DNA from 3 places in the Pseudoalteromonas aquimarina genome. Region 2 is predicted to be linked to each of the others. Evidence: predicted binding sites of a transcription regulator. Region 2 holds the regulator's gene; each other region holds the start of a gene.
What was found. Region 2 encodes MetJ, which represses methionine synthesis genes. Its sites were predicted from a motif close to TAGACGTCTAGACGTCTA; they were not measured.
Positions count from the first base shown of each region.

Region 1: metE (5-methyltetrahydropteroyltriglutamate--homocysteine S-methyltransferase) is a predicted target of MetJ. The motif match lies at 2,418-2,435, and genes of this name have one in related genera.
Region 3: metK (methionine adenosyltransferase) is a predicted target of MetJ. The motif match lies at 1,745-1,762, and genes of this name have one in related genera.

Region 1 covers NZ_JBMMUG010000001.1:367,071-371,722, forward strand. The annotation lists gene AAEU29_RS01660 (TIGR01777 family oxidoreductase) at 1-91, opposite strand, end outside; gene AAEU29_RS01665 (AI-2E family transporter) at 181-1,230, shown strand; gene AAEU29_RS01670 (LysR family transcriptional regulator) at 1,266-2,150, opposite strand; gene metE (5-methyltetrahydropteroyltriglutamate--homocysteine S-methyltransferase) at 2,454-4,652, shown strand, end outside.
Region 2 covers NZ_JBMMUG010000008.1:18,471-23,122, reverse strand. The annotation lists gene metL (bifunctional aspartate kinase/homoserine dehydrogenase II) at 1-853, opposite strand, end outside; gene metB (cystathionine gamma-synthase) at 862-2,082, opposite strand; gene metJ (met regulon transcriptional regulator MetJ) at 2,272-2,595, shown strand; gene AAEU29_RS18150 (malic enzyme-like NAD(P)-binding protein) at 2,640-3,881, opposite strand; gene rpmE (50S ribosomal protein L31) at 4,279-4,494, opposite strand.
Region 3 covers NZ_JBMMUG010000002.1:502,153-506,804, reverse strand. The annotation lists gene AAEU29_RS07300 (hypothetical protein) at 1-340, opposite strand, end outside; gene metK (methionine adenosyltransferase) at 452-1,639, opposite strand; gene tkt (transketolase) at 1,982-3,973, shown strand; gene AAEU29_RS07285 (hypothetical protein) at 4,157-4,652, shown strand, end outside.

The DNA of each region.
Region 1 (4,652 bases), on a different contig from region 2:
GCGTTAGCACCACCAATTTGTGATGGTTTGCAAGGTGCTTACATAAGTGCGAGCCAATTAGGCCTGTGGCCCCTGTTATTAAAATATTCATAGATAAATCAAATAGCTTCCTATTTGCCACGCTTATACTGTAGCATAGCCTTAATTAGAACAATGTCATAATACGAACTAAGGATAGCCATGGTTCAGCAAAATTTGACCGGCGCCAGTAAAAGCTTGCTCGTCTTTGCAGCACTAATTGTCGTACTTGCAGGTTTAAAATTAGCGAGCGCAATCGTCGTACCATTTCTTCTGTCTGTTTTTATCGCCATTATCTGTAGCCCACTTATTGAATTATTAGGGCGCTATCGCGTACCGAAAGGGGCCGCGATTACCATTGTTATATTGCTCATTTTATTGGTGGTTGTCAGCCTAGCAGGGCTTGTGGGGCAATCTGTAAATGGTTTTTCGCAAAATGTACCTGTTTACAAAGCACAACTGCAAAATGAGTTTTCCGGTCTGTTATCCACTTTAGCGCAATACAATATATTGATAGATAAAGAACGCATCATGTCGTTCTTAGACCCAGGTAAACTGATTGATGTTGCTGCCAATACCCTTGCAGGTGTAGGTGGCATTATGGCTGATTTATTTCTGATTATTTTAACTGTAGTGTTTATGTTGCTTGAAGCGCCTTATATTGGCAAAAAAGTGCATTTAGCGTTAGACGACCCAGAAATGAAACAAAAACAAATTGATTTATTTTTGGATTCGGTAAATTCATACCTCGCAATTAAAACCTTAGTAAGCCTTGCTACCGGTTTATTGGTAACCTTAATGTTATGGGCTTTTGATATCGACTATTTCATTCTTTGGGGCGTATTAGCGTTTTTCCTAAACTACATACCTAATATTGGGTCGATTATTGCTGCAATTCCTGCTGTGCTATTGGCGGTTGTTCTACAAGGTGTCGGTGTTGCTGGCATTATTGCTGCCGGTTATATGGCAATTAATACCGTAATGGGCAATATGGTTGAGCCACGTTATATGGGCAAAGGGTTAGGTTTATCGCCACTTGTGGTGTTCTTGTCGTTACTGTTCTGGGGTTGGCTGTTAGGCACGGTTGGCATGTTACTTTCTGTGCCCCTCACTATGGTTGTAAAAATAGCCTTAGAAAACAGTGAAGAAGGAAAATGGCTTGCGGTACTGTTAGGCGGTGAAGAGCAAGTTAATGAAGAAATTGAACAGTAAATAACGGTATAAAAAAGAAAAGGGTTAGCACGTGGCTAACCCTTTTTTTGTTTACAGGTATTTAAGAAATGTCGATAAACTGGATTTTCGCTCATGGTTTTCTTCATGGCTAAATACATTGGCCTTGTTAAACCTAGGGCGCCTAATGGAATTGATTTAATTAAGCCTTGGCTTTCATACGGTGTTACTAACCAATCAGGTAGTGCAGCAACGCCCATACCAGCGCTTACTAGTTGGAAAATCAATAAGCCTTGATCAACGGTTTTTAAAGTGCCATCAAAGCGCGCGTTTTGGATAAAGTGTTTAAAAATATCTTGGCGCTCGCGTGGAATAGGGTACGAAATTATGGTCTCGTCTTTTAAATCGAGCGCTGTTACATACGCTTTTTTAGCAAGTGGGTGATCTGGGCTCACAATCAGCTTTAATTTAAAATCAAATAAATGGGCGTATTCAAGACGCTCAGTTTCGCGAATATCCGATGTTAAAACTAAATCTAACTCATCATTTAATAGCTCTGGGATTGCGTCGTAGCTAAAACCGCGCTCATAGTCGACTTTTATATCAGGCCAAAAGTTATTGAACTCTTTAATGGTTGGTAATAACCAGTGAAAACACGCATGACACTCAACACTTAAACGTAATTGTGAAATGGGTTGGTTCAGGCTTTCTTTTAAACGACACTTTGTTGCTTCAACCTTAGGCAACACATCGTGGGCGAGTTCTAAAAGCAGCATACCTTGTGGTGTAAAACGCACTGGGTGGGTTTTTCGCTCAAATAACTGGCAATCAAGTTTGTTTTCTAAGTCTTTGATTTGGTGTGATAAAGCCGATTGTGTTAGGTATAGCTCACGTGCCGTATTTACTAAAGAACCCGTTTCTTTTAGCGTGGCGATGGTTTTCAGGTGTTTTACATCTATCATCTTTAAGAATACTCATATTAAACTTGAACGATCATGAGAGAGCTTCGATACTAGCTGTTTATTTTTCATGTTTCAATGCTCAGAAGCTCAAATTAACGCCATAATGATAATAAATTGCTATTTTATATATTTTTAATAGTTATGATAGCGCTGTCATTAATCTTTTGGTCGTGTACCTTATTTGGTCTGGTGTTTTCATTATTAGTTTTTCTCAAGTTAATTTGGAAAAACTTGCGATTTAATTGAAAGAAATTTAAATCTAGTATTTAGCCGTCTAAACGTCTCAAATAAAAGGATATCAAGATGGCAATTACACTACATAATTTAGGCTTTCCACGAATAGGCAAACAACGTGAACTAAAAAGAGCAGTTGAATCTTATTGGCGTGGCGAAAGTTCGTTAGCTGAGTTAAAAGCAAAAGGACAGGCGATCCGCAAAGACAACTGGCAGTTACAAAAAAGCCAAGGCATTGAACTATTACCCGTTGGCGATTTTGCTTGGTATGACCATGTACTTAGTACATCTTTGTTGTTTGGTGTTGTACCAAAACGCCATCAAAGTAGTACAGGGGCAATTGATTTAGATACTTTATTTAGAATTGGTCGTGGTAAGGCGCCTTCGGGTTGTGCTTGTGCAGCCAGTGAAATGACTAAATGGTTTAACACTAATTATCATTACATCGTGCCAGAACTGTGTGAAGACCAAGTATTTGAAATAAGCTTTACTGAATTGTTTGAGCAGGTAAAAGAAGCAAAGCTACTTGGACACAACATAAAGCCTGTGCTTGTCGGCCCTGTTACCTTCTTGCATCTTGCGAAAACGGACACTGATTTTGATAAATTATCCTTGTTGCCACGTTTGTTAGTTGCCTATCAAGAGGTGCTTAGTCAGCTAGCTGAGTTAGGTGTTGAGTGGGTACAAATAGATGAGCCTATTTTCGCACTAGAGTTATCAGAAGAGTATCTCGAGGCACTTTCTACTAGTTTTGCTAAGTTGCATGGGCAGGGCGTTAAATTACTGCTCGCAACTTATTTTGGCTCAATAGAACATCACCTAGATACCATAGTCAATTTATCAATTGATGGTTTACACCTAGATTTAGTGGCTGAAACACAAGACATTTACAAGATTAATCACGCCATTGGCAATAATAAAATTTTATCACTAGGGGTAATTAATGGGCGTAACATTTGGAAAGCGGATCTGCTATCAATCTATCACCAAATAAAAAATGTGGTGTCATCGCGAAGTGATGTTTGGCTTGCGCCTTCATGCTCTTTACTACACACCCCCGTTGATTTAGAACAAGAAAGTGCGCTTGATAGTGAGATTAAATCTTGGCTTGCCTTTGCTAAACAAAAAGGCTTTGAACTTAAATTATTAAAAGATGCGTTACTCACAGGTGATTTAACCACACTTACAGAGTATTCAGCGCCAGTAATAGCGCGTAGCAAGTCATTAAGGGTAAATAATCAAGCGGTTAAGAATCGTGTTGAGGGTTTAACTGCAAATGATGGTAAACGCATCAGTTGTTTTTCAACGCGCCAGAAAATCCAAAAGTCAGCGCTTGGCTTACCAATTTTGCCTACTACAACAATTGGCTCTTTCCCACAAACCGATAACATTCGTAAAGCAAGGCGTGATTTTAAAGCAGGCAATATTACGCAAGCGCAATACACAACCCAGATGGAAAATGAAATTGCCTATGCCGTAGCGCAGCAAGAAGCCGTTGATTTAGATGTATTGGTTCACGGTGAAGCTGAGCGCAATGATATGGTGGAATATTTTGGCGAGTTGCTTGAAGGCTTTGCCTTTACCCAATTTGGCTGGGTGCAATCGTATGGCTCGCGCTGTGTTAAGCCTCCGATAATTTGGGGCGATATAAGCCGTAAACAACCAATGACAGTTAACTGGACTAAATATGCCCAGTCATTAACAAATAAAAAAATGAAAGGCATGCTTACTGGCCCCGTCACTATTTTGTTTTGGTCGTTTATTCGTGATGATCTTGATAAACCAACGATTGCCAATCAAATTGCACTCGCGCTTAGGGATGAAGTGGTAGATTTAGAAAAAGCTGGCATCGATATCATTCAAATTGATGAACCCGCATTTCGAGAAGGAATGCCATTAAAAGCATCAGAGTGGCAGAACTACCTAGACTGGGCGGCTTATGCATTTAGAGTAAGTGCATCAGGGGTGAGCGATCAAACCCAAATTCATACTCATATGTGTTACGCCGAATTTAACGATATTATCGCGGCAATTGCTGATATGGATGCGGATGTCATTACCATTGAAACGTCACGTTCTAATATGGAATTACTCAATGCCTTTGAGGATTTTGACTATCCCAATGAGATAGGACCAGGTGTTTATGATATTCACAGTCCAAATATCCCAGACGTTAACTGGATTAAAGCGCTGATGAAAGAAGCCGCCAACAAAGTGCCATTAGAGCGATTATGGATAAACCCTGATTGCGGTTTAAAAACACGTGGA
Region 2 (4,652 bases):
CTTGTTCATTGGCAACTACTTTTGTGCCATCACTATGGCTATCATAGCTGCTGCGTACCACCAATTTGATATCGCTGTCTTTTAATGGCGTAAGTGTTTTAGCGTGTAAAACAGGGTTTCCTAAACGCGCCAGTAACTGCGCTTGTTGTTGGCTAATCTTGTTATACTTAACTGCTTTTTCCACTTTACGTGGGTCGGTACTGTAAACACCTTGTGTGTCAGTCCAAATAGTTACACTATCCGCGTTTAAGTATTTACCAAGCAAAGTGGCACTATAATCACTACCGTTACGACCAAGTGTTACAGTATTACCTGCTTCATCACTTGCGATAAAACCAGTTACAATATTCAGCTCATCTTGCTTTAGTGAACGACAACGAGCTGTGTTTTCATCGTGTTTTAAGTAATTTTCAGCAACAACGAATAAATCTCTGCTGTCATAGTGGCAGGCAGCAACACCGATTTTATTTAAATAATGTGCAAGTAAGCGGGCAGACCATAACTCACCATGTGCTAATAACCATGCTTGTTCTAGTTCAGCACAGCCTGCACGTTGTGAAATTGCATTTATATCGTCAATTAAGTGAGCATACACTTCACTTTTGTCACCTAATAATTCAGCTATAAGTGCACACTGATGATCTTTCAATAGTGCAATCACCTCGCCTACACCTTTGTGATCTTGATTGTGGTAACTCGACCATAAGCGCACTAAGGTATCGGTTGTTTTGCCTGCGGCAGAGACCACCACCGCATCACCACCACTTAATTGTTGGCAAATATTAGCAACTGCATGGTAGCGTTTTGCACTGCTTAGGCTTGAACCACCAAATTTATAAACTTGTTTTGTCATTTAACTTATCACCACAATGCCGGTCGTGCAGCACAGCACTGGTTTTGTGTTTCGCCACCAGCAACTGAGTTTTTGTTAATTGTTTTTGAAAATGCTTGCTCAAGATCAGCAATTAAATCTTCAACATCTTCTATACCCACAGAAATGCGAATTAAAGTATCGTTAACACCTGCTTTTAAACGCGCCTCTGGCGCCATGCCTGCGTGTGTCATGGTTGCAGGGTGACAAATTAAGCTTTCTACCCCGCCAAGTGATTCAGCTAAGCTGAACTGCTCAACACTAGTTAAAAACTTCGCCGTATCTTCAATCGTGCCTTTGATACTAAAGCTCACCATACCGCCAAACCCTTTTTGCTGAGCTTTCGCTAATTCATGTTGAGGGTGACTTTCAAGGCCTGGGTAGTAAACTTTTTCGACATGCTCACAGGTTTCTAAATAGCGTGCGATAGCAAATGCATTTTCTTGGTGCTGTTTAATACGCACATTTAAAGTACGAATACCACGGAGCGTTAAATACGCATCAAAAGGCGCACCAGTAATACCAATGTTATTTGCCCACCAAGCAAGCTCTTCACCTAATTCAGCTGTACGTGTAATTACAACACCCCCTACAACATCTGAGTGGCCGTTGATGTATTTTGTAGTTGAGTGGATCACAATATCTACGCCAAACGAAATTGGATTTTGTAATGCCGGTGATAAAAACGTGTTGTCTGCGCCAACAAGGGCACCAACAGAGTGAGCAACATCTACAACTTTGGCAATGTCAGTTAAACGTAAAACTGGGTTGCTCGGTGTCTCAATCCACACAAGCTTAGGTTTAATGGCTTTAATCTGCTCATAGCAAGACGCTTGAGTAAAATCGACCACAGCTACTTTTAATAAGCCACGTTTTTCAAGGCTAGTAAATAAACGGTAACTACCGCCGTAACAATCATGTGGAATTAAAATAGTATCTTCTGGCGTTAAAATTTGTGTGCATAAGTGAACAGCAGACATGCCTGTTGCTGTAACAATCCCTTTTTCGCCGCCTTCTAGCTTAGCTAATGTATCCGCTAAGATATCACGATTTGGATTACCACTACGGCCGTAATCATAGTCACGTTTTTTATCAAAATCAGCGAACTCATAGGTTGTCGATAAATATAACGGTGGTACAACTGCACCGTGAAGTTTATCAGCTGTAATGCCATTGCGAACAGCAAGGGTTGTTTGTTTACTTTGCTTCATAACTTTGCCACTTAGATGTTTAGACGTCCAAAAGGTTAAACCACTAAACGATGGAAGTCAAAACTTTTACACGTCTATATAGCCAAACAAATGATATTTGACTATATATTTTAAAACGATAAAATTTTGCCTCTTACTTACAGGCTATCGTCAAAATTAAATCGTAACAGATATAGGCTAGTACACTTTATGGCAACTAAATGGAACGGTGAATATATTCACCCATATGCAGAACACGGTAAAAAATCAGAACAAGTAAAAAAAATTACCGTATCTATCCCACTTAACGTATTGAAAGTACTGACAGACGAGCGTACTCGTAGACAAGTAAATAACTTACGTCATGCAACCAATAGTGAATTACTATGTGAAGCGTTTTTGCATGCGTTTACAGGTCAGCCACTGCCTGATGATGAAGATTTAAGAAAAGATAATCCTGAGCATATTCCGCAAAGGGTTAAAGAAATTCTCGCAGAACGCGGTTTACCGCTTCCTGAATTAGAAGATGAATAAAAAAAACCTCAGCAATTGCTGAGGTTTTTTCTTTTATTGCTTAATTAAAGCATATAGTTCTCTGGCATTTCAATTTGCGCTACGCCCGATGCAACCGCTGCTTCTGCAACTGCACGTGCTACACGTGGTAATAAGCGTGGATCCATTGGCTTAGGAATAATGTAGTCTTTACCGAACTCTAAGTTGGATTCACCTGAAGCCGAAAGCACTTCTTGTGGCACTGGCTCCTTCGCAATTTCGCGAATCGCATTTACCGCTGCAATTTTCATTTCATCATTAATTGCTGTTGCACGAACATCAAGCGCACCGCGGAAAATAAATGGGAAACACAACACATTATTAACTTGGTTAGGGTAATCTGAACGACCTGTTGCCATAATTAAATCATTTCGCGCGGCATTCGCTACTTCCGGTTTAATTTCAGGATCAGGGTTAGAACACGCAAATACCACTGGCTTATTTGCCATTAACTTTAGCTCTTCAGCAGTTAATAGATCTGGGCCTGATACACCCACAAATACGTCAGCTTCTTCAATTACATCTTGTAGTGTGCGTTTATCTGTATTGTTGGCAAATAACATTTTGTATTCATTTAAGTCATCACGACGTGTATGAATAACCCCTTTTCTATCGAGCATATAAATGTGCTCACGCTGTGCACCACATTTAATTAGTAGTTCCATACAGGCAATCGCAGCCGCACCTGCACCTAAACACACAATAAGTGCATCTTTAAGCTTTTTACCTTGGATCTCTAACGCATTTAACATACCTGCAGCTGTTACAATCGCAGTACCATGCTGATCATCATGGAAAACAGGTACACTACAACGCTCAATAAGTGCTTTTTCAATTTCAAAACATTCTGGTGCTTTGATATCTTCAAGGTTAATACCGCCAAAGGTGTCAGCAATGTTTTCAACAGTATTAATAAAGTCTTCTGTGGTGCGGTGTTTAACTTCAATATCAATCGAATCTAAACCAGCAAAACGCTTAAATAAAAGTGCTTTACCTTCCATTACAGGTTTTGACGCCAGCGGCCCTAAGTTACCTAAACCTAAAATAGCAGTACCATTTGAGATAACAGCGACCATATTGCCCTTTGCGGTATATTTATAGGCATTATTCGGATCAGCAGCAATTTCACGAACAGGTTCAGCAACACCTGGGCTGTAAGCTAATGCTAGGTCATTAACAGTCTCAGCAGGTTTTGTTAGTTCAATGCTAATTTTTCCGGGAACGGGTTCAGAATGGTATTGTAGCGCTTTTTCTCTTATGTCAGACATGCGTGCCTTATCCTACGATGTTAAAAGTGAGAGATACTGGTTTAATAGTACGGCATTTAGAGTAAATAGAAGTTAAATGCGGTTATATATTAACCTAAGACCATAGTTTAATTTACAACCATGAGCTCTAGATATTTTCTGCTAAATCATTACCAGATTGAAGTTAATTCAGATCCGACCAGATTTAGCTCACGCCTCTTTTTACACTCGACGAGTACTATTTTGCCAACAGATAGTAAAAATAATGACTATTGAAACCATCTATAATTCAGTATATAGCCATCTATTTAGAATAAAAAGACATAGAAAAAGCATTTAAGATGACAAAAATTCATATTAAATTTCAGACACAAAAAAAGCACCCGTAGGTGCTTTCTTAATAAGAACAAAAATGTTCTTATTTTTTGCTTGATAAAGCGCCGAAACGCTTGTTGAAGCGATCAACACGACCACCTGTATCAAGCACTTTTTGCTTACCAGTGTAGAACGGGTGACACTCTGAACAAACATCTAAGTGGATGTCTTTACAAAGAGTTGAACGCGTTACAAATTTGTTACCACATGAACAAGTAGCATTGATTGCTTCGTACTTAGGGTGGATACCTTCTTTCATAGTGAACCTCTAATTAGGCCGTATCGCTCTCCAAACCCGAAGTCTGGCACCATACGTTGTTAAACAAAAAATATATAGGGCGCGAATTCTAGCCAACAAACATCGCAATAGCAAGATCTTTAACCATCTCAATATAAATTAAGTTAAACACTAGCCGC
Region 3 (4,652 bases), on a different contig from region 2:
GCCAATAATTAAATAAAGATGATTGTGCAAGAGCGATATCAGATTGTTCTGCTTTTGCCTTTATTTCATCAAGATGCATTAAAAACTGGCTACGTTGCCACGTATTAACACCAGTTAAATACATAACCATCATATAAATAATAAACAAACCTGCTTTTAGAATAAAAGGATGTAGTTGCTGCACACTGGCTATGTCTATCATGACGAGGGCTATCAAGATGACACAATGGATAACGTAAATAATTGCTGGAGTTGTGAGGTAAGGTTTGGCTAGGCGCGTTATTCTGTCTTGGTCACTATGGTTTGTTATTTCAGGGTAATGTTTGATTGAAAGGTACATAACTTCACCGTGTAGTTTCTTTATCACTTGTTAGAGCGGTTATCATAGCAACTTACTGAATTTTAGGCATAAAAAAAGCGCCAGTGGCGCTTTTTCAAAATCAGAAGGTTATTATAAACCAGCAGCGGCGCGAAGAGCGTCAGCTTTGTCTGTTTTTTCCCAGCTAAATGCTGTGAATGTATCTTCACCAACCGTCATTTCAAACGGTTCACGACCGAAGTGACCGTATGCTGCAGTCATTTGGTACATTGGGTGAAGTAGGTCAAGCATCTTAGTGATACCGTAAGGACGTAAGTCGAAGTGCTCACGTACTAGCTCAACTAATTTCTCTTCAGAGATTTTACCAGTACCGAATGTGTCGATAGTGATAGACGTTGGCTCAGCAACACCGATAGCGTAAGAAACTTGGATCTCACACTTATCAGCAAGACCAGCCGCAACAATGTTCTTAGCAACATAACGACCTGCGTATGCAGCAGAGCGGTCAACTTTTGATGGATCTTTACCAGAGAAAGCACCACCACCGTGACGAGCCATACCGCCGTAAGTATCAACGATGATCTTACGACCTGTTAAACCACAGTCACCTACAGGACCACCGATTACGAAACGGCCAGTTGGGTTAATGAAGTATTTAGTATTCTCAGTTAAAAGCTCAGCTGGTAGCGTGTGCTTAATAATGTTTTCCATTACCGCATCTACTAGTGCATCTTGCTCGATGTCTGGGTTGTGCTGTGTTGAAAGTACAACTGCATCGATTGCAACAGGCTTACCGTCTTCATATACAAACGTTACCTGAGATTTTGCATCAGGACGTAACCAAGGAAGAATACCTGACTTACGTGCTTCAGCTTGACGCTCTACAAGTAAATGAGAGTAGTAAAGTGGCGCAGGCATTAATGTTGGTGTTTCGTTAGTTGCATAACCAAACATTAAACCTTGGTCACCAGCACCTTGCTCTTCAGGCTTAGCGCGGTCAACACCTTGTGCGATTTCAGGTGATTGCTGACCAATTAGGTTCATGATGCCACATGTGTCACCGTCAAAACCTACGTCAGATGATGTATAACCAATATCTGTGATTACTTTACGCGTGATTGACTCAAGGTCTACCCAAGCGTCAGTCGTAACTTCACCAGAGATAATTGCAACACCTGTTTTAACCATTGTTTCACAGGCAACACGCGCGTGCTTATCTTGTGCGATAATTGCGTCTAAAACCGCATCAGAAATTTGGTCAGCGATTTTATCCGGATGACCCTCAGATACTGACTCAGAAGTAAATAAAGTTCTTGCCATGGTATTTCTACTCACTCACAAAAATGCGCGTTGCCACATGGATTTGCGCAGGTTCAAAATAAATGGTCGGGTATTCTAACTAATATCGACGCTGCAAACAATAATTTTACGCCTAGACGTCTAAAAAAAATATAAAGTGAAAATTCTTCACTGTAACTATCATATTTTATGCATAAAGAAGCTAGATTATAGACGGTTTTCCATTGCTCCGCGTGTGCTTATAGGTAAGAATAGAACTGCGTGGGTACATTGACCTATTGGTATTGGATTTTTGCATACACAATACCAATAGGCAATGTACCCAAATTATGACAGCAAACAAATAATGAGGTAGGAAAATCCATGCCGTCACGTAAAGAACTAGCAAATGCTATTCGCGTTCTATCTATGGACGCTGTGCAACAGGCCAAGTCTGGCCACCCAGGTGCCCCAATGGGGATGGCAGACATTGCTGAAGTGCTATGGCGCGACTATTTAAACCATAATCCAGCAAACCCTGATTGGGCTGATCGCGACCGATTTATTCTGTCAAACGGTCACGGCTCAATGCTAATTTATTCTTTACTGCATTTATCTGGCTATGATCTTCCAATTGAGGAAATTAAAAACTTCCGTCAAATGCACTCTAAAACACCGGGTCACCCAGAGTATGGTTATGCACCAGGTGTTGAAACAACGACAGGCCCACTTGGCCAAGGTATTACTAACGCTGTAGGTATGGCAATTGCTGAAAAAGCACTTGCGCACCAGTTTAACCGTGAAGGTCACGATATTGTTGACCACTTCACATACTGTTTCTTAGGTGATGGTTGCCTTATGGAAGGTATCTCTCACGAAGCGTGTTCGCTAGCAGGCACTTTAGGATTAGGTAAGCTAGTTGCGTTTTGGGATGACAACGGTATTTCAATCGACGGTGAAGTAGAAGGTTGGTTCACTGACGATACAGCGGCACGTTTTGAATCTTACGGTTGGCATGTTGTACGTAACGTAGATGGCCACGATAGCGAAGCTATTCGCGCAGCAATCGATGAAGCACGTGCTGAAACGGGCAAGCCAACATTAATTTGTTGTAAAACAGTGATTGGTTATGGTTCACCAAATAAATCAGGTAGTCACGACTGTCACGGTGCACCACTAGGTGATGCTGAAATTGCAGCTGCACGCGAATTCCTAAACTGGGAGCACGGTGCATTTGATATTCCTGCAGATATTTATGCTGATTGGAATGCAGTTGAAGCGGGTACTGCGAAAGAAGCATCTTGGGTTGAGAAGTTTGACGCATATAAAGCAGCTTTCCCTGAACTAGCGGCAGAATTTGAACGTCGTCAAAAAGGTGAATTACCAGCTGATTGGGCTGAGAAGTCACAAGCTTATATTGAAGGCCTTCAGGCAAACCCTGACAACCCAGCAACACGTAAGGCATCTCAAAATGCACTAAATGCGTTTGGTCCTATGCTACCTGAATTTATGGGTGGTTCTGCTGACCTTGCTGGTTCAAACCTGACTCTTTGGGAAGGTTCAAAAGGCTTAACCGCAAATGACGCATCAGGTAACTACATCTTCTACGGTGTACGTGAATTTGGTATGTCTGCAATCATGAATGGTATTGCGCTTCACAAAGGCTTTATTCCTTATGGTGCGACGTTCCTTATGTTTATGGAATACGCGCGCAATGCGGTACGTATGGCGGCGCTTATGAAGCAGCCTTCAATCTTTGTTTATACTCACGATTCAATCGGCTTAGGTGAAGATGGTCCTACGCACCAACCAGTTGAACAACTAGCAAGCATGCGTTTAACGCCTAACCTAGTTAACTGGCGCCCGTGTGACCAAGTTGAGTCTGCAATTGCATGGCAAGATGCTATTGAGCGTAAAGATGGTCCAACATCACTGGTATTTACCCGTCAAGGTTTACAACAGCAAACGCGTACTGCTGAGCAATTAGCAAATGTTCGCAAAGGTGGTTATGTATTAAGCTGTGATGGTGCGCCTGAGATTATTCTTATTGCGACAGGTTCTGAAGTTGAACTTTCAATGCAAGCAGCAGCTGAACTTCGCGCGCAAGGTAAAAAAGTACGTGTTGTTTCTATGCCATCAACTGATTTATTTGATGCACAAGATGCGGCGTATAAAGAATCAGTACTACCAAGTGCGGTAATTAAGCGCATTGCAGTAGAAGCGGGCATTGAAGATTACTGGTACAAGTATGTTGGTTTAAATGGTGCAGTTGTTGGTATGACAACGTTTGGTGAATCAGCACCTGCTGATGAGCTATTTAAGCATTTCGGTTTTACGGTTGAAAATATCGTAGCGAAAGCAAACCAACTCGCATAATTGCAAAAAAAGCTATAATAATCAAAAGCGATGCAAATGCATCGCTTTTTTGATCTAGCGCAATAGTTTTATCTTTGATAACGATTCTTAATTAAAAAAACTGATTTAGATCAAACTCCCCAAAGCAATCCTCTTGCTAAAATTTGACCAACTTTTGATAGGTATAAAAACGAGGAAAGGGAGATGGTTACCTCTGAACAAAATGCACCTGAACTTGTTTGTGGTGCAGATCCCGTACAAGCAAATATTACCTCTTTTGCGCAACGTGCACATGAAAAAGCACTGACAGAACAGCTAATTCAGCAGAAAACACTGTTATTAGAAAAGCAGCAGCAATTTGAACAGCTACAAAACGATCATGCCATGATCATTAAGCATGTTCAGCTTATTGAGCGTGAGTGGGAAAACTCAAATGCCATGCTCGAAACACTAATGGAACAGTTAGCAGACGCTAAGAAAAAGCCAAGTGTTGAATTAACAGCAAAATTATATGATTTACAGCAGCAGGTTGAAGAAGCCAACATGAGTAAATCAGTTATGAAGCATCATTGCCGTGAGCTTAATGAGCGCAACGAAGAGTTAAATGCGTTGATTAAAGAGTCACTTCATAGCGTAGAAGATTTAAAAGCCAAAGCACAGCAGCAAGGCGACTTAATAAATCAATTGCGTGCTGAAAATG